DNA from 4 places in the Streptomyces sp. NPDC093109 genome. Region 2 is predicted to be linked to each of the others. Evidence: riboswitches for the same ligand, from Rfam matches in the RefSeq annotation. Region 2 holds a riboswitch; each other region holds the start of a gene.
The links. A riboswitch is a leader RNA that binds a small molecule or an ion and turns the genes downstream of it on or off. The one in region 2 is predicted to bind cobalamin.

Region 1 (4,417 bases), on a different contig from region 2:
GCACGCCCAGCGCACGCGCGTTGCGGCCGATGCGCTCGGCGCGCGCCGGATCGCGTTCCACGGACACCGCCCGGCAGGAACGGTGCGTACGCATCCACTCCACCCCGATCGAGCCCGAACCGCCGCCCACGTCCCAGAGCAGCTCCCCCGGCGCGGGCGCCAGCGCGCCGAGCGTCGCGGCGCGCACATGGCGCTTGGTGAGCTGGCCGTCGTGCTCGTACGAGGCATCCGGCAGCCCCGGTACGGCGCCGAGGCGCGGCGCGCCGTCCGCGCGGCGGCAGTCGACCGCCACGACATTCAGCGGGTCGCCGGCCGGCGCGGACCAGTCCGCCGCGTGTCCCTCGACGCACCGTTCGCGCTCCGCGCCGAGGGCTTCGAGCACGCGCAGCCGGCTCGGTCCGTAACCCCGTTCCCGCAGCAGCGCCGCCACCTCGGCGGGCGTCGCGGCCCCGGCGCTGAGCACCAGCACCCGGCGCCCGTGGTGCAGCGCGGCGGCCAACGTCGCGGTGGGGCGGCCGACGAGCGTGACGACCTCCGTGTCCTCCACCGGCCAGCCGAGCCGTGCGCAGGCGTACGACACCGACGACGGATGCGGCAGCACCCGCAGCGCACCGGGCCCCGCCTCCTCGGCGAGGGCCCGCCCGATCCCGTAGAACATCGGATCCCCGCTGGCCAGTACGGCGAGACGGCGGCCGGCGTACGCGGCCAGCAGCCGGGGTACGGCGGGCCGCAGCGGCGTCGGCCACGCGACCCGCTCGCCCGCGCACTCCCCCGCGCCTGTCCCGGCTTCCGCCCCCGTCTCAGCCCCTGCCCCTGCCCCTGCCTCCGCCCCTGGAAGCAGCGCCAGTTGGCGCGGGCCGCCGATGACCACCTCGGCACGGCGCAGCGCCGCCCGCGCGGCGTCGGTGAGCCCGCTCCAGCCGTCGGCGCCGATCCCGACGACTGTCACACGGGCCTCGGCCTCACCGGCCTCGGGAACCTCATCAGGCACAGGGGCCTGATGAGGCCCGTGGCCCTCGCGGGGCGGGATGCTCACTGCCGTACACCTCGGAGCTTCTGAACTGGGAGAAAACCGACCTCGAACTCTACTTCTCCCCGCCACCGCTCCCCGCCGAGGCACCGGCGCCCGCCGCCGCGAGCCCATCAGCGCGGGCCCGTCAGCGCGGGCCCGTCAGCGCGGGCCCGTCAGCGCGCCGGTTCGGCCGCCGTCCGCGCCGCGCCGCCCTCGGCCACCCCGCCCTCGGCCGCGCTGTCCTCCGTCCCGGCCCGGAGCATCCGCTCCGCCAGCGCGCCGAATATCAGCCCGAAGGCTGTCCAGAGCACCGCCTGCACGGCGATCGACGACAGTCTGAACTCCCAGAGCAGCGCCGCCGGGAAGGTCTCCGGGATGGCGTCGGTGTTCGCGGGCAGTACGAGACACGCCACGGCCACGGCGACGACATAACCGGCACCGGCGGCGAGCGACGCGTTCCAGTTGCCCAGCCGCGGCGCGAGCCGTCGGCCCGCGATGACCGCGGCGACCGCCAACAGCACGCTCAGCAGGATCATCAGGAAATACAGCGCGGTGCGCCGGCCTATCGTGTCCGCGTCTCCGACCGCGGGCGGGTTCGCCGGATACTTCAGGAACGGCACCAGACAGACGGTGGTGAAGGCCGCCCCGGCGATCAGCGCCGCGGTCGCCCGCGGCCCGAACCTGCCGAGCCTGCCCAGGCCGACGGCGAAGACCAGGGCGGCGATGCCGCCCACGGCCACCCCGTACACCAGGACACCGGTGGCCAGCCCGAACGTCGACTGCACCGGCCTGCTGACCAGTTCTTCCTCCTCATCTCCATGTGAATGGCCTGCGGAACCAGAAGTTGAAGCGGAATCGGAATCGGATGAACCCTGTTCTCCGTCGCCGTCGCCGTGTTCATGCGCCGGCGCGGAGTGGGCCTCCTCCTGCGCGATCGAGGCCCGTACGGAGGGCTCGCCCGCGAAATAGGCCAGTCCGAACGCGACAAGTCCGGCCAGCACGCCCGCGATCATGCCGCGGACCAGGAGGTTTCTGACGGTGGAGGCATGCATGTGCGTGATCTCCGTCAGTGGTCAGTGGCAGGGGAAGCCGAGCAGATGACGGCCGTCGTGCACCCACTCGTGCACCCCCGCACCGGAGAACACCGACGTCGCGCCCTGCTCGGCGCCGACGAAGTAGAGGAGCACCAGCATGAGCGTGCCCACGAACACGGCCCACGGGAGCACCGCGCGCAGCGGGAGCGGGGTCACCGGGGTACCGGCGTCGGCGGGAGAAATGACCGGATGCGCTATGGACTGCGCCATGACACAACCTCCTTGGGGAACTCGCGTCCCATAAGTGGAGCTCTGACGACGGCCATCGGGTCTGACTCACCCGGAACCCGCCGCCTGGTACGCGGCCGGTCCCCGGCATACAGTGGCGCGACCGTGCCGGACTCTCACCGGACTTCCGTCTCGCCGTCGTGATATCGACGTGAAGGTACCGCGAACCGACAAGCGGGCCAAGAGGCCCTTCGCCCAGGAACTGGCCCCCACGTATGACCATGACCACACAGCTGTCACTGCATGTGTCCCTCATCGCCCCCGCCATCAGCACCGCCCTGCGCGAGGCCCGCTTCGGCGAAAGCGAGAGCGACCACGACAGCGACGACGACGGGCTCGACGCCACCGGTCTGCGCCAGACCGAAGCCGTACGGGAGACCTTCCCCCGCGCCACGGCCCACTACGCCGCCCCCACACGCCGCTGCCACCGGACCGCTCAGGCCCTCGGCCTGACCACCGCCCCGCTGGACGCCCTCGCGCCGTGCGCCATGGGCCGCTGGCAGGGCAGGACCCTGGACGAAGTGGCCGCCGCCGAACCGGAGTCGGTGGCCGCCTGGCTGTCCGACCCCGACGCCGCACCGCACGGCGGAGAGTCCCTGCGCGACTTCCACACCCGCGTCGCCCACTGGCTGGACACGGCCGGCGCGGCCCACGGCGACGACGCGACCGGAACCGGCGGGCGCCTCGTCGTCGTCGCCGAACCCGACTTCATCCGCGCCGCCACCGTCCACGCCCTCGGCGCACCTCCGCAGACGTTCTGGAGGCTTGACGTACGTCCCCTGTCCGTCACCGAACTCAGCGGGCGCAACGGCCGCTGGAATCTACGCGTCGGCCGCCCGCTCCACGAATGAGCCCGGCAGGACAGCCGGCCCCGGCCGGTCAACCCCGGCTGCCCCGGCGGGTCAGCCGGTCAGCCCCGGCCCTTCACCCGGTCCAGCGCGGCGACACCCACCGCTGCCAGACCGATCTGGATTATCAGCTCGATCCAGTCGATCCCCTTGGTATTCGCGACACCGAGCCCAGCCGCGAGGGCCGTGCCGATCAGAGCCGCGACGATGCCCACCAGAACGGTCAGCAGCACACCGATGCGCTGGCGCCCGGGCACGACGAGCCGACCCAGCACACCAATGACGATGCCGATCACGATGGCCGTGATGATGCCGGAAATCTCCATGTCTTCCGTCCCCTCCTTGTCGCACAACCGCTACGGATAGTGGTCCCTGCAAGACGTCTGCCCGCCGTGCACCCGTCCAGTCCCGTCCAACCAATGATTGCGAGTGTTCGCCAGTTCGGTTTACGTCCCGGCTGCCGCGGTAGGAGAAGCCGTTCCGGAGCGGACCCAGCGCGGTTCCCGCCCTGTCAGACCTCCGTCCTACAGTGCCGGACATGGAGTCCACGACGCCGCGAGTACGGCTCACCCCCTGGTCGGAGCGCGACCTCGACCTGCTCCGCGCGGCCAACGCACCGGAGCTGATGCACCATCTCGGCGGCCCGGAGACCGAGGAACAGCTGCTCAAACGGCACAAGCGCTATGTCGCACTGAGCGCCGACCGCAGGGGCCGGGGCCGGATGTTCCGCATATCCCTCGCCCCGGACGGCGAAGCCGTCGGCACGGTCGGCTTCTGGGAGCAGACTTGGCAGGGCCGGAAGGTGTACGAGACGGGCTGGGCGGTGCTCGCCGCCCACCAGGGCCGGGGCATCGCGGTCACGGCGGTGGCCGGGGTGGTGGACCAGGCGCGCGCCGAGGGCAGACACCGCTATCTGCACGCCTTCCCGTCCGTCGGCAACCCGCCGTCGAACCGGCTGTGCCGCAGAGCCGGGTTCTCCCTGCGGGACGAATGCGAGCTGGAGTACCCACCGGGGCGTCCGATGCGCTGCAACGACTGGCGGCTCGATCTGCGCCCGGGGGACCCGGCGGAATAACCGCCGGACCCGGCGGAATAACCGCGGAACAACCCCATGGCCCCTCCCCTCCCCCGGTGACATCCTGGCCGCGTGAACGGACCAGAGATCCAGATCGACTTCGCCCACGAACTGCGCCTGTTCGTCCCGGCCGAGCGGCGTCAGGGGCGTACGGCCCTGC
Region 2 (4,417 bases):
TCTGGTACCACTTCGCGATCATGTTCGAGGCGCTCTTCATCCTCACGACGGTGGACGCGGGCACCCGCGTCGGCCGCTTCATGCTCCAGGACATGCTCGGCAACGTGTACAAGCCGATGCGCCAGGTCAGCTGGAAGCCGGGCGTCTGGTTCGCCAGCGCGGTCGTGGTCGGCGGCTGGGGCTACTTCCTCTGGGTCGGCGTGCACGACCCGCTGGGCGGCATCAACCAGCTGTTCCCGCTCTTCGGCATCGCCAACCAGCTGCTGGCGGCGGTGGCGCTGGCCGTCTGCACGACGCTGCTCATCAAGTCCGGCCGGCTGAAATGGGCCTGGGTGACCGCCGTACCGCTGGCCTGGGACGCCGCCGTCACCCTCACGGCGAGCTGGCAGAAGATCTTCTCCGACAATCCCAAGGTGGGCTTCTTCACCCAGCGGGACGTCTACCAGGCGGGCATCGACCGGGGCGAGATCCTGCCACCCGCCAAGTCGATGGACGACATGCACACCGTCGTCACCAACTCCCTCGTCGACGGCGTCCTCACGGCGATCTTCGCGCTGCTCATCCTGGTGGTCCTGGCGGACGCGGGGCGGGTCTGCGTCAAGGCGATCCGTCACCCGGAGAGCGTGAAACTCTCCGAAACCCCGTACGTCAAGTCCCGGATCGTGGCCCCGGCAGGCCTGATCCCCACGCAGGAGGAGAAGGCGGAACTGGCAGCGGCGGAAGCGGAAGCGGAAGCGGCTGAGGCCTCCAAGGTGGCGGCAGGCACCGGAAACGGCACCCCGTGATGGCAACCCCCCGGCTGCGCCACCTAGCATCCCGGATCCGCTGGTACGTACGCGAGCTGACCGGCGAATCCGCGTACGACCACTACGTCACCCACACCCGAACCCACGCCCCCACGGCCCAGATCATGGACCGCCGAACCTTCGAACGCACCCGCACAGACGCCCGCGAGGCAGACCCCCGCGAGGGCTTCCGCTGCTGCTGAGCGGGATCACGCCCCGGCCGGGGCGGCCCGGCACCCACTACGGGAGCCGGGCCACCCCGGCCCCCGGCGTCAGCGCACCCAGTTCTTGAGCTGCTCCGTCTCCAGCGTGACACCCACCGGGTCAGGGAGCGTGATCTCCTTGCCGAACGGCACCGTGTGGGCATTCTCGTAGCGCCCGCCGTCCGGCTCGCTGTAGACCGTCACCTCGCAGCGCTCGCGGTCGACCAGCAGATAGAGCGGGATCTCGGTCTCGGCGTAGGCCCGGGGCTTCTCGACCCGGTCACGGCTGTCGGTGTCCGAGTCGTACGAGGTGACTTCCACCGCCATCAGCACGGGCGCCGGATCGGCCCACTCGCCCTGACCGACAAAGGCGCCGCTGGGCGCCACCGAGCCATCCGGTCGGGCACGGCCCTTCCGGTACGCCTGTACCTGGAGTCCCTGCCGGGGATAGAGCCACAGCTCGGGACATGACCGCACACAGACGCGCGTCAGCCACTGCATGATGCGCCCGTGGTCCCCATCTGGCAGGACCCTGTTCCTGATCCTCCCGTCGATGAGTTCCAGCCGAATACTCGGGGTGGTCCGGGCCAGTACACGAGTGGCTTCGTCGAACTCATCGGGAAGGATCGGGGACTCGTAATCGATGACCGTCACAGGGGACACCTCCTAGTGCGTACGACGATAGCGATGAGGTCTGACACAGGCCGCCAGAATGACGTGCGACACAACATCTGGGGGGTGGCATCGCAGCCGCCCCCCAGATGTATGCTCAACCTCGCTGTCGACGCAGGGGAATCCGGTGCGAATCCGGAACTGTCCCGCAACGGTGTGTGATGGTGCGCTTTGCCGCACCCTCATGAGTCCGGGTACCTGCCGACGGTGCGTCCGGCTCGACCCGAACCGGACGCCCAGACGTCCGGGCCTCGCGGTTGGGCCGGTGGACGCGCCGCGCTGTGCTGCCCGCCTCCGGGCCGTACCGCCGCGCCCGCGATCCCCCGTTCCCCTCCCGCCGTACAGGCCCGGAGCCGAGCGAGGGAGAGCACCCCGTGAGCATCGCGCCAGCGGATCCGGCCTCAGTCCTTTCCGCAGCGGACCTTTCCGCAGTGGTCGCCGAGCCGTCCGACGGTCCCGGCACCGCGCTGCTGCGGACCCTGACCGAGCTGACCGCCGATCTGCCCGACACCGATCCGGGCAGGGTCGCCGCCGCCGCGCTGCGCGGCCGGAACGCCCGCTCGGACGCGGCCGAGCTGCGCGGGCTCGCCACCGAGGCGGCGGCCGGGCTGATCTCCGAGGACCCGGCGTACTCCCGGCTCGCGGCCGGACTGCTGACGCGCGCCATCGCGGACGAGGCGGCCACCCAGGGCGCCGTGTCGTTCTCCGCCTCCGTCGCCGTCGGCCACCGCGAGGGCCTCATCGCGGACCGTACGGCCTCCTTCGTGGCGCTCCACGCGGACCGGCTCGACGCGATGATCGACCCCGCCGCCGACGACCGCTTCGGCTACTTCGGGCTCCGGACGCTCTACAGCCGCTACCTCCTCCGGCACCCGATCACCCGCCAGGTCATCGAGACCCCCCAGCACTTCATGGCGCGCGTCGCCGCCGGCCTCGCCGAGGACGACAGCGACCGGGCCGTGACCGAGGTCGGCCGGCTCTACACGCTGATGAGCCGGCTGGAGTACCTCCCCTCCTCCCCCACGCTCTTCAACTCCGGCACCCGGCACCCGCAGATGTCCTCCTGCTATCTGCTGGACTCCCCGCTGGACGAGCTGGACTCCATCTACGACCGCTACCACCAGGTGGCGCGGCTCTCGAAGCACGCGGGCGGGATCGGCCTGTCGTACTCCCGCATCCGTTCGCGCGGTTCGCTGATCCGCGGGACGAACGGCCACTCCAACGGCATCGTCCCCTTCCTCCGCACGCTCGACTCGTCCGTCGCGGCCGTCAACCAGGGCGGCCGGCGCAAGGGCGCGGCCTGTGTCTACCTGGAGACCTGGCACGCGGACCTGGAGGAGTTCCTCGAACTGCGCGACAACACGGGCGAGGAGGCGCGTCGTACGCACAATCTAAACCTCGCGCACTGGATCCCCGACGAGTTCATGCGCCGGGTCGACACGGACGGCACCTGGTCGCTGTTCTCGCCGTCCGACGTGCCGGAGCTGGTCGACCTGTGGGGCGACGAGTTCGACGCCGCGTACCGCGAGGCGGAAGCGGCCGGCCTGGCCCGTAAATCCCTCCCCGCGCGCGAGCTGTACGGCCGGATGATGCGCACCCTCGCGCAGACCGGCAACGGCTGGATGACCTTCAAGGACGCGTCGAACCGTACGGCCAACCAGACCGCCGAGCCCGGCCACACCGTCCACTCCTCGAACCTCTGCACGGAGATCCTGGAGGTCACGGACGACGGCGAGACGGCCGTCTGCAACCTCGGCTCGATCAACCTGGGCGCGTTCGTAAGAGAAGCCGACGGCGAGATCGACTGGGAGCGCCTGGACGAGACCGTCCGTACGGCCGTGACCTTCCTCGACCGCGTCGTGGACATCAACTTCTACCCGACCGAGCAGGCCGGCCGCTCCAACGCCAAGTGGCGCCCGGTCGGCCTGGGCGCGATGGGCCTCCAGGACGTCTTCTTCAAGAAACGCCTGCCCTTCGACTCCCCCGAGGCCGCCGCGCTCTCCACAAAGATCGCCGAGCGCATCATGCTCGCCGCGTACGAGGCGTCCTGCGACCTCGCCGAGCGCAACGGCCCGCTCCCCGCCTGGGAGAAGACGCGCACCGCGCGCGGGGTGCTGCACCCCGACCACTACGACGTGGAGCTGACCTGGCCGGAGCGCTGGGACGCGCTGCGCGCCCGCGTCGCGAAGACCGGCATGCGCAACTCGCTGCTGCTCGCCATCGCCCCGACGGCGACGATCGCCTCGATCGCGGGCGTGTACGAGTGCATCGAGCCGCAGGTCTCCAACCTCTTCAAGCGCGAGACGCTGTCGGGCGAGTTCCTCCAGGTCAACTCGTACCTGGTGGACGAGCTGAAGCGGCTCGGCGTCTGGGACGCGCAGACCCGCGAGGCGCTGCGCGAGTCCAGCGGCTCGGTGGCGGGCTTCACCTGGGTCCCGGCGGAGGTGCGGGAGCTGTTCCGTACGGCGTGGGAGATCCCGCAGCGCGGCCTGATCGACATGGCTGCGGCGCGTACGCCGTTCCTGGACCAGAGCCAGTCGCTGAACCTGTTCCTGGAGACTCCGACCATCGGGAAGCTCAGCTCGATGTACGCGTACGCCTGGAAGAAGGGCCTGAAGACGACGTACTACCTGCGGTCGCGCCCGGCGACGCGCATCGCACGGGCGGCGGGCTCGCAGCAGACGGCGTCAAGGCCGGAGCCGGCCACGGCCACGGCCGCTCCCGTACCCGCGCAGGCAGTGTCCACGGAGGACGCGA
Region 3 (4,417 bases), on a different contig from region 2:
GCGCGCACCGGCGTCGTACGACGCTCCGTCCCGTCAGCCCATGTGCACCGGCGCCGCCCCCTCGGTGGACTCCTGCCGGCCGGCGTTGACGGCGAAGGCCGTGACGGCCAGGCCGGCCAGGAACATGCAGGCCGCGGCGGCGAAGGCCACGGTGTAGCCGTGGGTCAGCGCCTCGCCCGCCCGTGCGACAAGGGCGAAGTCCTCGGTGGCCAGACCCCGGTAGAGGGAGGAGGCCGCCTCGGGCAGCTTGTCGTTCGCCGCCGAGGTGGAGAGCGTCGACAGGACGGCGAGACCGAGGGCGCCACCGATCTGCTGCGCGGTGTTGAGCAGCGCGGAGGCGCTCCCGGTGTCCTGGTGCGCGACCCCGCTGACCGCGCCGAGCGTCATCGGGACAAAGCTCATGCCGAGGCCGAGACCGGTGACGAACATGGCCGGCATCAGATGCGCCGCGTACGACGAACCCGGCTCCAGCGTGGCGAACCAGAGCATGCCCACGGCCGCCACCACCAGGCCGGGCCCGGCGATCAGCCGGGGGGCGTACCGCGCGACGAGCTTGGAGCTGATGCCCGCCGCGGCGGCCATGCCGAAGCTGAAGGGCAGATACGCGAAGCCGGTCCTGACCGGGCTGTAGCCGAGGATCAGCTGCATGTAGAGCGTCAGGAAGTAGAAGGTGGCGAACATGCCCGAGCCGATGAACAGCATCGTCCCGTAACTCCCCCACCGGTTCCGGTCCTTGAAGAGCCGCAGCGGCATCATCGGGTGCGCGGTGCGGGCCTGGAGGAAGAGGAACACGGCCAGCAGCACGACCGCGGCGGCGAAGGATGCGAGAGTCAGGCCGTTGGTCCAGCCGTGCTCGCCGCCGCGGGTGATGCCGTACACCAGGGAGATCAGACCGCCGGTGCCGGTGATCGCGCCGGGGACGTCGAGACGGCCGGTGTCGCGTTCGGCCTCGACGAGGTAGCGGGTACCGGCGAGGACGGCCAGGCCGATCGGGATGTTGACGAAGAAGACCCAGCGCCAGTCGAGTACGTCGGTGAGCACACCGCCGAGCAGCAGCCCGACCGTGGCGCCCACGCCGCCCATGGCCGCGTAGACGCCCATCGCCGTGTTGCGCTCCTTGCCGACCGGGAACGTCGTGGTGATCAGCGCCAGGGCGCTGGGCGCGGCGAGCGCGGCGCCGGCTCCTTGCAGAACACGGGCGGCGAGCAACAGCCCCTCGTTCGGCGCCAGTCCGCCGAGCAGCGAGGCCAGGGTGAAGACGGCGATCCCCACCCGGAACACGCGCCGCCGTCCGTACAGGTCACCGGCCCGCCCGCCGAGCAGCAGCAGCCCGCCGAACGCCAGCGCGTACGAGTTGACGATCCAGGCCAGATTCGCGTCGGACACGCCGAGATCGGTCTGGATGGCGGGCAGGGCGATATTGGTGATCGTGGCGTCGAGAACCACCATCAGCTGGGCGGCGGCGATCACGAACAGGGCCAGCCCGAGATGTCGCCCGCCCCCGGGTGAGGCTCCGGAGGCATCCGGCCCTGCGGTGGCGACGGGCGTTGTGGAGTGCGCAGACATGGAAAGAGGCTCCAAGGAACGGGGACGGATTAATCCCCGGAACAGGAAACGGACTCGCCGCTGAGTCAATTCCTGATCCGGGAAAAAGCAAAGACTGAACCACCCCCGGAATTTCCGGTGGAGTGGGGTACTCGCTGATGCAATCCGAGGGAAGGACGCCGATACGGCATACAACTTGCGCTCGGGACGAATACGCACACTAACACCCTGTGGCCTGCCCGTACGGCCGTTCCGGAGACGTTCGCCATGTGATGGTTCTCGCGCTTGACGGCACGCCCCCGGGTGTGGGCACACAGCAGGCGGAGAATGCATGGAACCCATTTGCGCTTTCCCGGAAAGTGTGGACACACACCGGCGCGGAGAATTCCGAAAATTGTCTGCCGACGCACGCCGCGTTCGAATAGGCGCCTACACCCGGTCCACAGGCGCCGCAAGGGCGTCCACCGCGGCTCCCGTGTCCCAGGTCACGTTCCGGAACGTGGGCGGTGTCGGCCGCGGCCCCGCCCACGCTCTACCCTGTCGGATGCAGCTGGTTCGCCCTGCCCGCCAGGCAGACGCGTCGTAAGAGGGAACCCGGTGGGAATCCGGGACTGCCCCGCAGCGGTGAGTGGGAACGACCGCCGTCATACGCACTGGATCCGGCCAGGATCCGGGAAGCGACGGCCAGTAGGAATCTGGAATCTGCCTCGGCAGAGCTGCCCGCGAGTCCGAAGACCTGCCCGTTGCCCGTACGCGACCATTCGCGTACGGATATCCCGGTGACCTCGTGGGCGGGTCGGCGTACATATCGGACGGACGAGCGCGCCCGGGGCGCGGTACTGGTCCGTGCGGTCCGTCACCCCTTCGCGCTCGCGTCCCGTCGCCGGGATGTTCAGGAGTCATCTCGCGAAGGAGATTTCCGTGACAGCGAAGTCCGCAGCCGCGGCAGCACGGGCGACCGTGTACGGCTACCCCCGCCAGGGACAGCACCGGGAACTGAAGAAGGCCGTCGAGGGGTACTGGAAGGGCCGCGTCACCGCGGAAGCCCTCCGGGAGACGGCCGTCGGGCTGCGCCGGGCCAACTGGCGGCAGCTGGCTGACGCCGGCGTCGACGAGGTGCCGACCGGTGACTTCTCGTACTACGACCACGTCCTGGACACCAGTGTCATGGTCGGTGCCGTCCCCGCACGGCACCGCGCGGCCGTCGAGGCCGACGCGCTCGACGGCTACTTCGCGATGGCCCGCGGCACCCAGGACGTGGCGCCGCTGGAGATGACCAAGTGGTTCGACACGAACTACCACTACCTCGTCCCCGAGCTGGGCCCCGACACCGTCTTCACCGCCGACTCCGCCCGGCAGGTCGCCGAGCTGACGGAGGCTCTGGCGCTCGGGCACACCGCCCGGCCGGTCCTCGTCGGCCCCGTCACGTATCTCCTGCTGGCCAAGCCCGCGCCCGGGGTGGCGGCCGGTTTCGAACCGCTGACCCTGCTGGACCGGCTGCTGCCCGTCTACGCCGAGGTCCTCGCCGATCTGCGCGCCGCCGGCGCCGAGTGGGTGCAGCTCGACGAGCCCGCGCTGATCGAGGACCGGACGCCCGCCGAACTGGCCGCCGTCGCCCGTACGTACCGCGACCTCGGCGGCCGGACCGACCGGCCGAAGCTGCTCGTCGCCTCCTACTTCGACCGGCTGGGCGAGGCGCTTCCCGTGCTGGCCAAGGCACCGGTCGAGGGCCTGGCACTCGACTTCACCGGCGCGGCGGCGGCCAATCCGGCCGATCTCGCCGCCGTCGGCGGACTGCCAGGAAAGCGGCTCGTCGCGGGCGTCGTCAACGGCCGCAACATCTGGATCAACGACTTCGAGAAGTCGCTGGCCACCCTCACCACCCTCCTCGGCCTCGCCGACCGGGTCGATGTGGCCGCGTCCTGCTCCCTCCTGCACGTTCCGCTCGACACCGCCGCAGAACGGGACATCGATCCGGAGATCCTGCGCTGGCTCGCCTTCGCCCGGCAGAAGACCGCCGAGATCGTCACCCTGGCCAAGGGGCTGGCCGAGGGCACCGGTGCCATCGCCGGGGAGATCGCCGCCAACCGGGCCGCCCTCGCCTCCCGTACGGCCTCGGCGATCACCCACGACCCGGCCGTACGGGCCAGGGCCGCCGCCGTCACCGACGCCGACGGCCGCCGCTCGCGGCCGTACGCCGAGCGCGCCGGCACCCAGCGCGCCCGCCTCGGGCTGCCGCTGCTGCCGACGACCACCATCGGCTCGTTCCCGCAGACCGACGACTTGCGGACGGCCCGCGCCGACCTGCGCGCGGGACGGATCGGCACCGCCGGGTACGAGGAGCGCATCAGGGCCGAGATCGCCGAGGTCGTCTCCTTCCAGGAGAAGGCCGGCCTCGATGTCCTGGTGCACGGCGAGCCCGAACGCAACGACATGGTCCAGTACTTCGCCGAGCGGCTCACCGGCTACGTCGCCACCCGCGGCGGCTGGGTCCAGTCGTACGGCACCCGCTATGTCCGGCCGCCGGTGCTCGTCGGCGACATCTCGCGCCCCGAGCCGATGACGGTGCGCTGGACGTCCTACGCGCAGTCGCTCACCGGACGCCCGGTCAAGGGCATGCTCACCGGGCCCGTCACCATGCTCGCCTGGTCCTTCGTCCGCGACGACCAGCCGCTCGGCGACACCGCGCGCCAGGTCGCCCTCGCCCTGCGCGACGAGGTCAACGACCTTGAGGCGGACGGCACTTCGGTGATCCAGGTCGACGAACCCGCCCTGCGCGAGACACTGCCGCTGCGCGCCGCCGGCCGCGCCGCGTATCTGGACTGGGCGACCGAGTCGTTCCGCCTCACCACCGGTGGCGTACGCCCGGACA
Region 4 (4,417 bases), on a different contig from region 2:
GCTTCCCGGCTTCACCCTGGACTCGCTGGTGGGCCTCGGACTCACCATCCGGGACCTCTACGCGTCGGGATCGCCCGACCCCGAACGGGTCAGGAAGCTCGCGGACGACGCCTATGTCGCCGAGCTGGCCGGCGCGGTCGGCGGAGCACTCGGCGGAAAGGCCGGTGTCGCGCCCCGGCTCTTCCTCAAGAAACTCGTCAGCGATGTGCTGGACCGTATCGACCAGTTCGAGGACTTCGACCCGCGTCAGCACTACGCCCTCACCGTGCACACGGCGGAGTTGAGCGAGGTGGAACGGAACGCCGCGGCGGAGCCGGCGAACGCCGACGACGTCGAGCTGGAGCTTCCGTGACGGCACAGCCCGGTACACCTGAGGGGCCTGGGGGTCTCGATCCGCTGGACCGGCTGCATCCCGGGCTGGTCCATCACATCGTCAACACCCTTGGCTGGCCCGGACTCCGGCCGCTCCAGGAGGAGGCCGTCGCGCCCCTCATGGACGGCTCGGACGCCCTGCTGCTCGCCCCCACTGCCGGCGGGAAGACCGAGGCGGCGTCCTTTCCGCTGCTGTCACGGATGGACGCGGAGCGGTGGACCGGAACGTCGGTGCTCTACGTGTGTCCGCTGAAGGCGCTGCTCAACAACCTGCTGCCGAGGCTGGAGACGTACACCTCCTGGCTGGGGCGGTCGGCCGCGCTCTGGCACGGGGACGTTCCGCAGTCCCGCCGCAAGCGCGTCCTGCGCGAGCGCCCGGATGTACTGCTCACCACTCCGGAGTCGCTGGAGGCGATGCTGGTCAGCGCCAATGTCGACCATCGCGCTTTCTTCTCGGGGCTGCGGGCGATCGTCGTCGACGAGGTGCACGCCTTCGCCGGGGACGACCGGGGCTGGCATCTGCTGGCCGTACTGGAGCGGCTGGAGCGGGTGGTCGGCCGGCCGGTGCAGCGCGTCGGGCTCTCCGCGACGGTCGGCAACCCGGCGGAGCTGCTGAGCTGGCTGCAGGGGGCGGGCGCGGGGAAGCGAGAGGCGCGGGTGGTTGCGCCCCATCTGCGCGAAGCCGCGCCGGAGTTGCCGCCGCCCGGGGACGTCCAGCTCGACTACGTGGGGTCGCTCGCCAACGCGGCGACGGTGATCGCCGCCCTGCACCGGGGCGAGAAGCGCCTGGTGTTCTGCGAGTCCCGCCGGCAGGTCGAGAAGCTCGGTGAGGCGCTGCGGGCGAAGGGGGTCACCACCTTCCTGTCGCACGCGTCGCTGTCCGTGGACGAGCGGAGGCGGGCGGAGGAAGCGTTCGCTGAGGCGAGGGACTGCGTCATCGTCTCCACCAGCACACTGGAACTCGGCATCGACGTGGGCGACCTGGACCGGGTCATCCAGATCGACGCGCCCGCGACCGTGGCCTCGTTCCTGCAGCGTCTCGGCCGCACGGGCCGGCGGAGCGGTTCGCCGCGCAACTGTCTGTTCCTGGCCCTCGACGAGCCCGGTCTGCTCTCCGCGGCGGCCCTTCTCCTGCTCTGGTCCCGGGGCTGGGTGGAACCGGTCGTCGCACCGCCCGAACCCCGCCATATCGTGGCCCAGCAGGTTCTCGCGCTCTGCCTCCAGGAACACCGCGTCGGCGACCGGCTGTGGCAGGACTGGTGGGGCGGCCTAGGCCCCTTCGGACCCGCCGCCGAGCCGATCGTGCGTCATCTCCTCGACGAGGGCTATGTGGACCGGGACGGCGGGATGATGTTCATCGGCCCCGAGGCCGAACGGCGCTTCGGCTTCCGGCACTTCATGGACCTCACGGCGGTGTTCACCGCCGCCCCCGAGTTCACGGTCCTGTCGGGCCGTACGGAGATCGGCACGACGGATCCCGCCCTGCTCACGGACGAAGTCGTCGGTCCGAGAAGGCTGTTGCTCGCGGGACGCAGCTGGCAGGTCACCTACATCGACTGGTCGCGGCGGCGCTGCTTCGTCGAGCCGGTGGAGGGTGGCGGCCGGGCCCGCTGGGGTGCGGTGGGCTTCGCCCGTACCGCTTCGTACGAGCTGACGCGGGCGGCGCGCGAGGTCCTGCTCGGCGCGACGCCTCCGGTCGGCCTTACCCGGCGGGCCGAGGGCGCGCTGGCGCGGGCGCGTGACGACGGCGCCGAGCTGGTGCACGCGCACGGCACGGTGATCGTGCGGGGCGGGCAGGGTACGAGCGTGCGCTGGTGGACCTGGGCCGGGCACCGGGCCAACGCCACGCTCGCCGCCACACTCGGTTCGGTCTCCGACCCCGTGCAGCGTCCCGCCGACGCGTATGTCCGGTTGCGCGAGGACATCACGCCGGGGGAGTGGAAGAACGCCGTCGCCGAGGGCGTCCAGCGGTTGTCCCTGCCCTCCGTGGACCCGCGCGCTGTGGCCGGGCTGAAGTTCGGCGCGGCACTGCCACAGCGATTGGCCGAGGCGACCATGGCCGCCAGGCTGGCCGACCTCGACGGTGCTGCTGCCGCTCTCCGGGAGCCGTTCCAGTACGCGGTGGTCCGCGGGTGACTGGAAGGGCTGTTGGAAGGGCTGTTTTCGGCCCTGTGGTAGCTTGCGGGAGCCAGTCGAACCCATGTACGTGGGTCAGGGAATCCGGTGTGAATCCGGAGCTGACGCGCAGCGGTGAGGGGGACGGGCGGGGCATCGGCCACTGGACTGCCGTCCGGGAAGGCGCCTCGTTCGAGTGATCCTGAGTCCGAAGACCTGCTGGCCCCTCCGTTCCTGTTCGGGGACGGGGGAGCACCGTACGAACGGGCTCCGCGCATGGGCCCTCGAACGCAGAGGATCTTCCGTGCTGAACGCGCGCCCCTTCCGTATGTCTCTTGTGCGTAAGTCCGTTGTGCCTGTCGCTCTGCTCGTCGCGGGGGCGTTGACGCTCACCGCCTGTGGGGGTGACGGGGAGAAGTCAGAGGTGTCGGGCAAGGCCGGTGGCGGTCAGGCCGTCTCGGGGGGCGGGTATCCCCTCAGCCTCAAGAACTGCGGGCAGACCGTCACCGTCAAGGCCGAGCCCCGGCGGGCCGTGTCGCTCAACCAGGGCACCACCGAGATCATGCTCACGCTCGGGCTCGCCGACCGGATGGCCGGGACCGCGACCTGGACCGATCCGCTGCCCAAGGCGCTGGTCAAGGCCAATGCCGAGGTGCCGCGGCTGGCCGACAACAACCCCTCCTTCGAGAAGGTGCTCGACGCCGAGCCCGACTTCGTCGCGTCGTCCTTCATCTCGACCCTGGGCAAGGGCGGCGTCGCCACGCGGGCGCAGTTCGAGAAGCTCGGTGTGCCGACGTACGTCTCGCCGGCCGACTGCACCAAGAACGACAAGGTCGTGGGTACGGACGGCGCCCGGTCCACCCCGCTGACCATGGACGTCATCTACCAAGAGGTGGAGGACCTGGCCAAGGTCTTCGGTGAGGAGAAGCGCGGTGCGGAGGTCGTCGCCTCGCTGAAGGCGCGGATGGCCGCCGCCGTGGAGGGGATCGATCCCGTCAAGGCCAAGAAGACCACCGTCCTCTACTGGTTCGCGAACTCCGACTCCCCCTACATGGCCGGCTGCTGCGGCGCCCCCGGGATCATCACCAACGCGGTCGGCGCGAAGAACATCTTCGACGACACCCAGGACGAATGGCCCCAGATCAACTGGGAGACCGTCGCCGACCGCAACCCCGACTTCCTCGTCATCGGTGACCTCACGCGCAAGTCGCAGACCGCCGAGACCGCCGCGAAGAAGATCGAGTTCCTGGAGTCCAACCCCGTCACGAAGAAGATGGACGCGGTCAAGCACAAGCGGTACGTGCTGCTCAGCGGCCAGGCGATGAATCCGACCATCCGCACCGTCGAAGGGGTCGAGAAGGTCGCCGCCGCGCTGCGCGCGTACGCGCCCGCCAAGTGACCGGCGTACGAGGGACCGGCGTACGAATGACTGCCGAACGAGTGGCTGCCGCACGCGTGACGCGTGCGCGGCTGGGCCTCATGGCGCTCGGCGGCTTCGGGCTGCTGCTGCTCTCCGTCGCGCTCGCCCTCACCATCGGCCCCGCGGACATCCGCGTGGGTGACGTCTGGTCGGTCGTCGCCGCCCATCTCGGTGTCGGCGAATCGCACGTCACCCCGATCCGGGACGGCATCGTATGGAATCTGCGGCTGCCGCGCACCCTCCTCGCCGCCGTGTGCGGGGCCGGGCTCGCGGTGTGCGGGGCGGTCATGCAGTCGCTGCTGCGCAATCCGCTCGCCGACCCCTTTGTGCTCGGGGTCTCGTCCGGGGCGTCGACCGGCGCCGTGGTGGTCGTCGTCCTCGGGGTCGGCGGGGGCGTGGTCTCGCTCTCCGCCGGGGCGTTCCTCGGGGCGCTGCTGTCGTTCGCGATGGTGCTGGTGCTGAGTCATACGCTCGGCGGGACGACGGACCGGGTGGTGCTCTCCGGGGTCG

Region 1: another riboswitch for cobalamin. It lies ahead of AB0389_RS02565 (CbtB-domain containing protein); the one in region 2 lies ahead of AB0389_RS22230 (ribonucleoside-diphosphate reductase subunit alpha).
Region 3: another riboswitch for cobalamin. It lies ahead of metE (5-methyltetrahydropteroyltriglutamate--homocysteine S-methyltransferase); the one in region 2 lies ahead of AB0389_RS22230 (ribonucleoside-diphosphate reductase subunit alpha).
Region 4: another riboswitch for cobalamin. It lies ahead of AB0389_RS20410 (ABC transporter substrate-binding protein); the one in region 2 lies ahead of AB0389_RS22230 (ribonucleoside-diphosphate reductase subunit alpha).

Annotation. Positions count from the first base shown of each region.
Region 1 is NZ_JBFBEZ010000002.1:35,636-40,052, reverse strand. It holds gene cbiE (precorrin-6y C5,15-methyltransferase (decarboxylating) subunit CbiE) at 1-991, opposite strand, end outside; gene AB0389_RS02570 (CbtA family protein) at 1,186-2,064, opposite strand; gene AB0389_RS02565 (CbtB-domain containing protein) at 2,086-2,316, opposite strand; cobalamin riboswitch at 2,392-2,514, opposite strand; gene AB0389_RS02560 (histidine phosphatase family protein) at 2,550-3,185, shown strand; gene AB0389_RS02555 (GlsB/YeaQ/YmgE family stress response membrane protein) at 3,245-3,508, opposite strand; gene AB0389_RS02550 (GNAT family N-acetyltransferase) at 3,721-4,257, shown strand; gene AB0389_RS02545 (Mut7-C RNAse domain-containing protein) at 4,330-4,417, shown strand, end outside.
Region 2 is NZ_JBFBEZ010000023.1:36,971-41,387, reverse strand. It holds gene AB0389_RS22245 (carbon starvation CstA family protein) at 1-785, shown strand, start outside; gene AB0389_RS22240 (YbdD/YjiX family protein) at 785-988, shown strand; gene AB0389_RS22235 (Uma2 family endonuclease) at 1,058-1,642, opposite strand; cobalamin riboswitch at 1,711-1,881, shown strand; gene AB0389_RS22230 (ribonucleoside-diphosphate reductase subunit alpha) at 2,035-4,417, shown strand, end outside.
Region 3 is NZ_JBFBEZ010000004.1:53,710-58,126, forward strand. It holds gene AB0389_RS06200 (MFS transporter) at 34-1,566, opposite strand; cobalamin riboswitch at 2,080-2,304, shown strand; gene metE (5-methyltetrahydropteroyltriglutamate--homocysteine S-methyltransferase) at 2,467-4,417, shown strand, end outside.
Region 4 is NZ_JBFBEZ010000020.1:46,183-50,599, forward strand. It holds gene brxD (BREX system ATP-binding protein BrxD) at 1-352, shown strand, start outside; gene AB0389_RS20405 (DEAD/DEAH box helicase) at 349-2,508, shown strand; cobalamin riboswitch at 2,545-2,726, shown strand; gene AB0389_RS20410 (ABC transporter substrate-binding protein) at 2,816-3,886, shown strand; gene AB0389_RS20415 (iron chelate uptake ABC transporter family permease subunit) at 3,967-4,417, shown strand, end outside.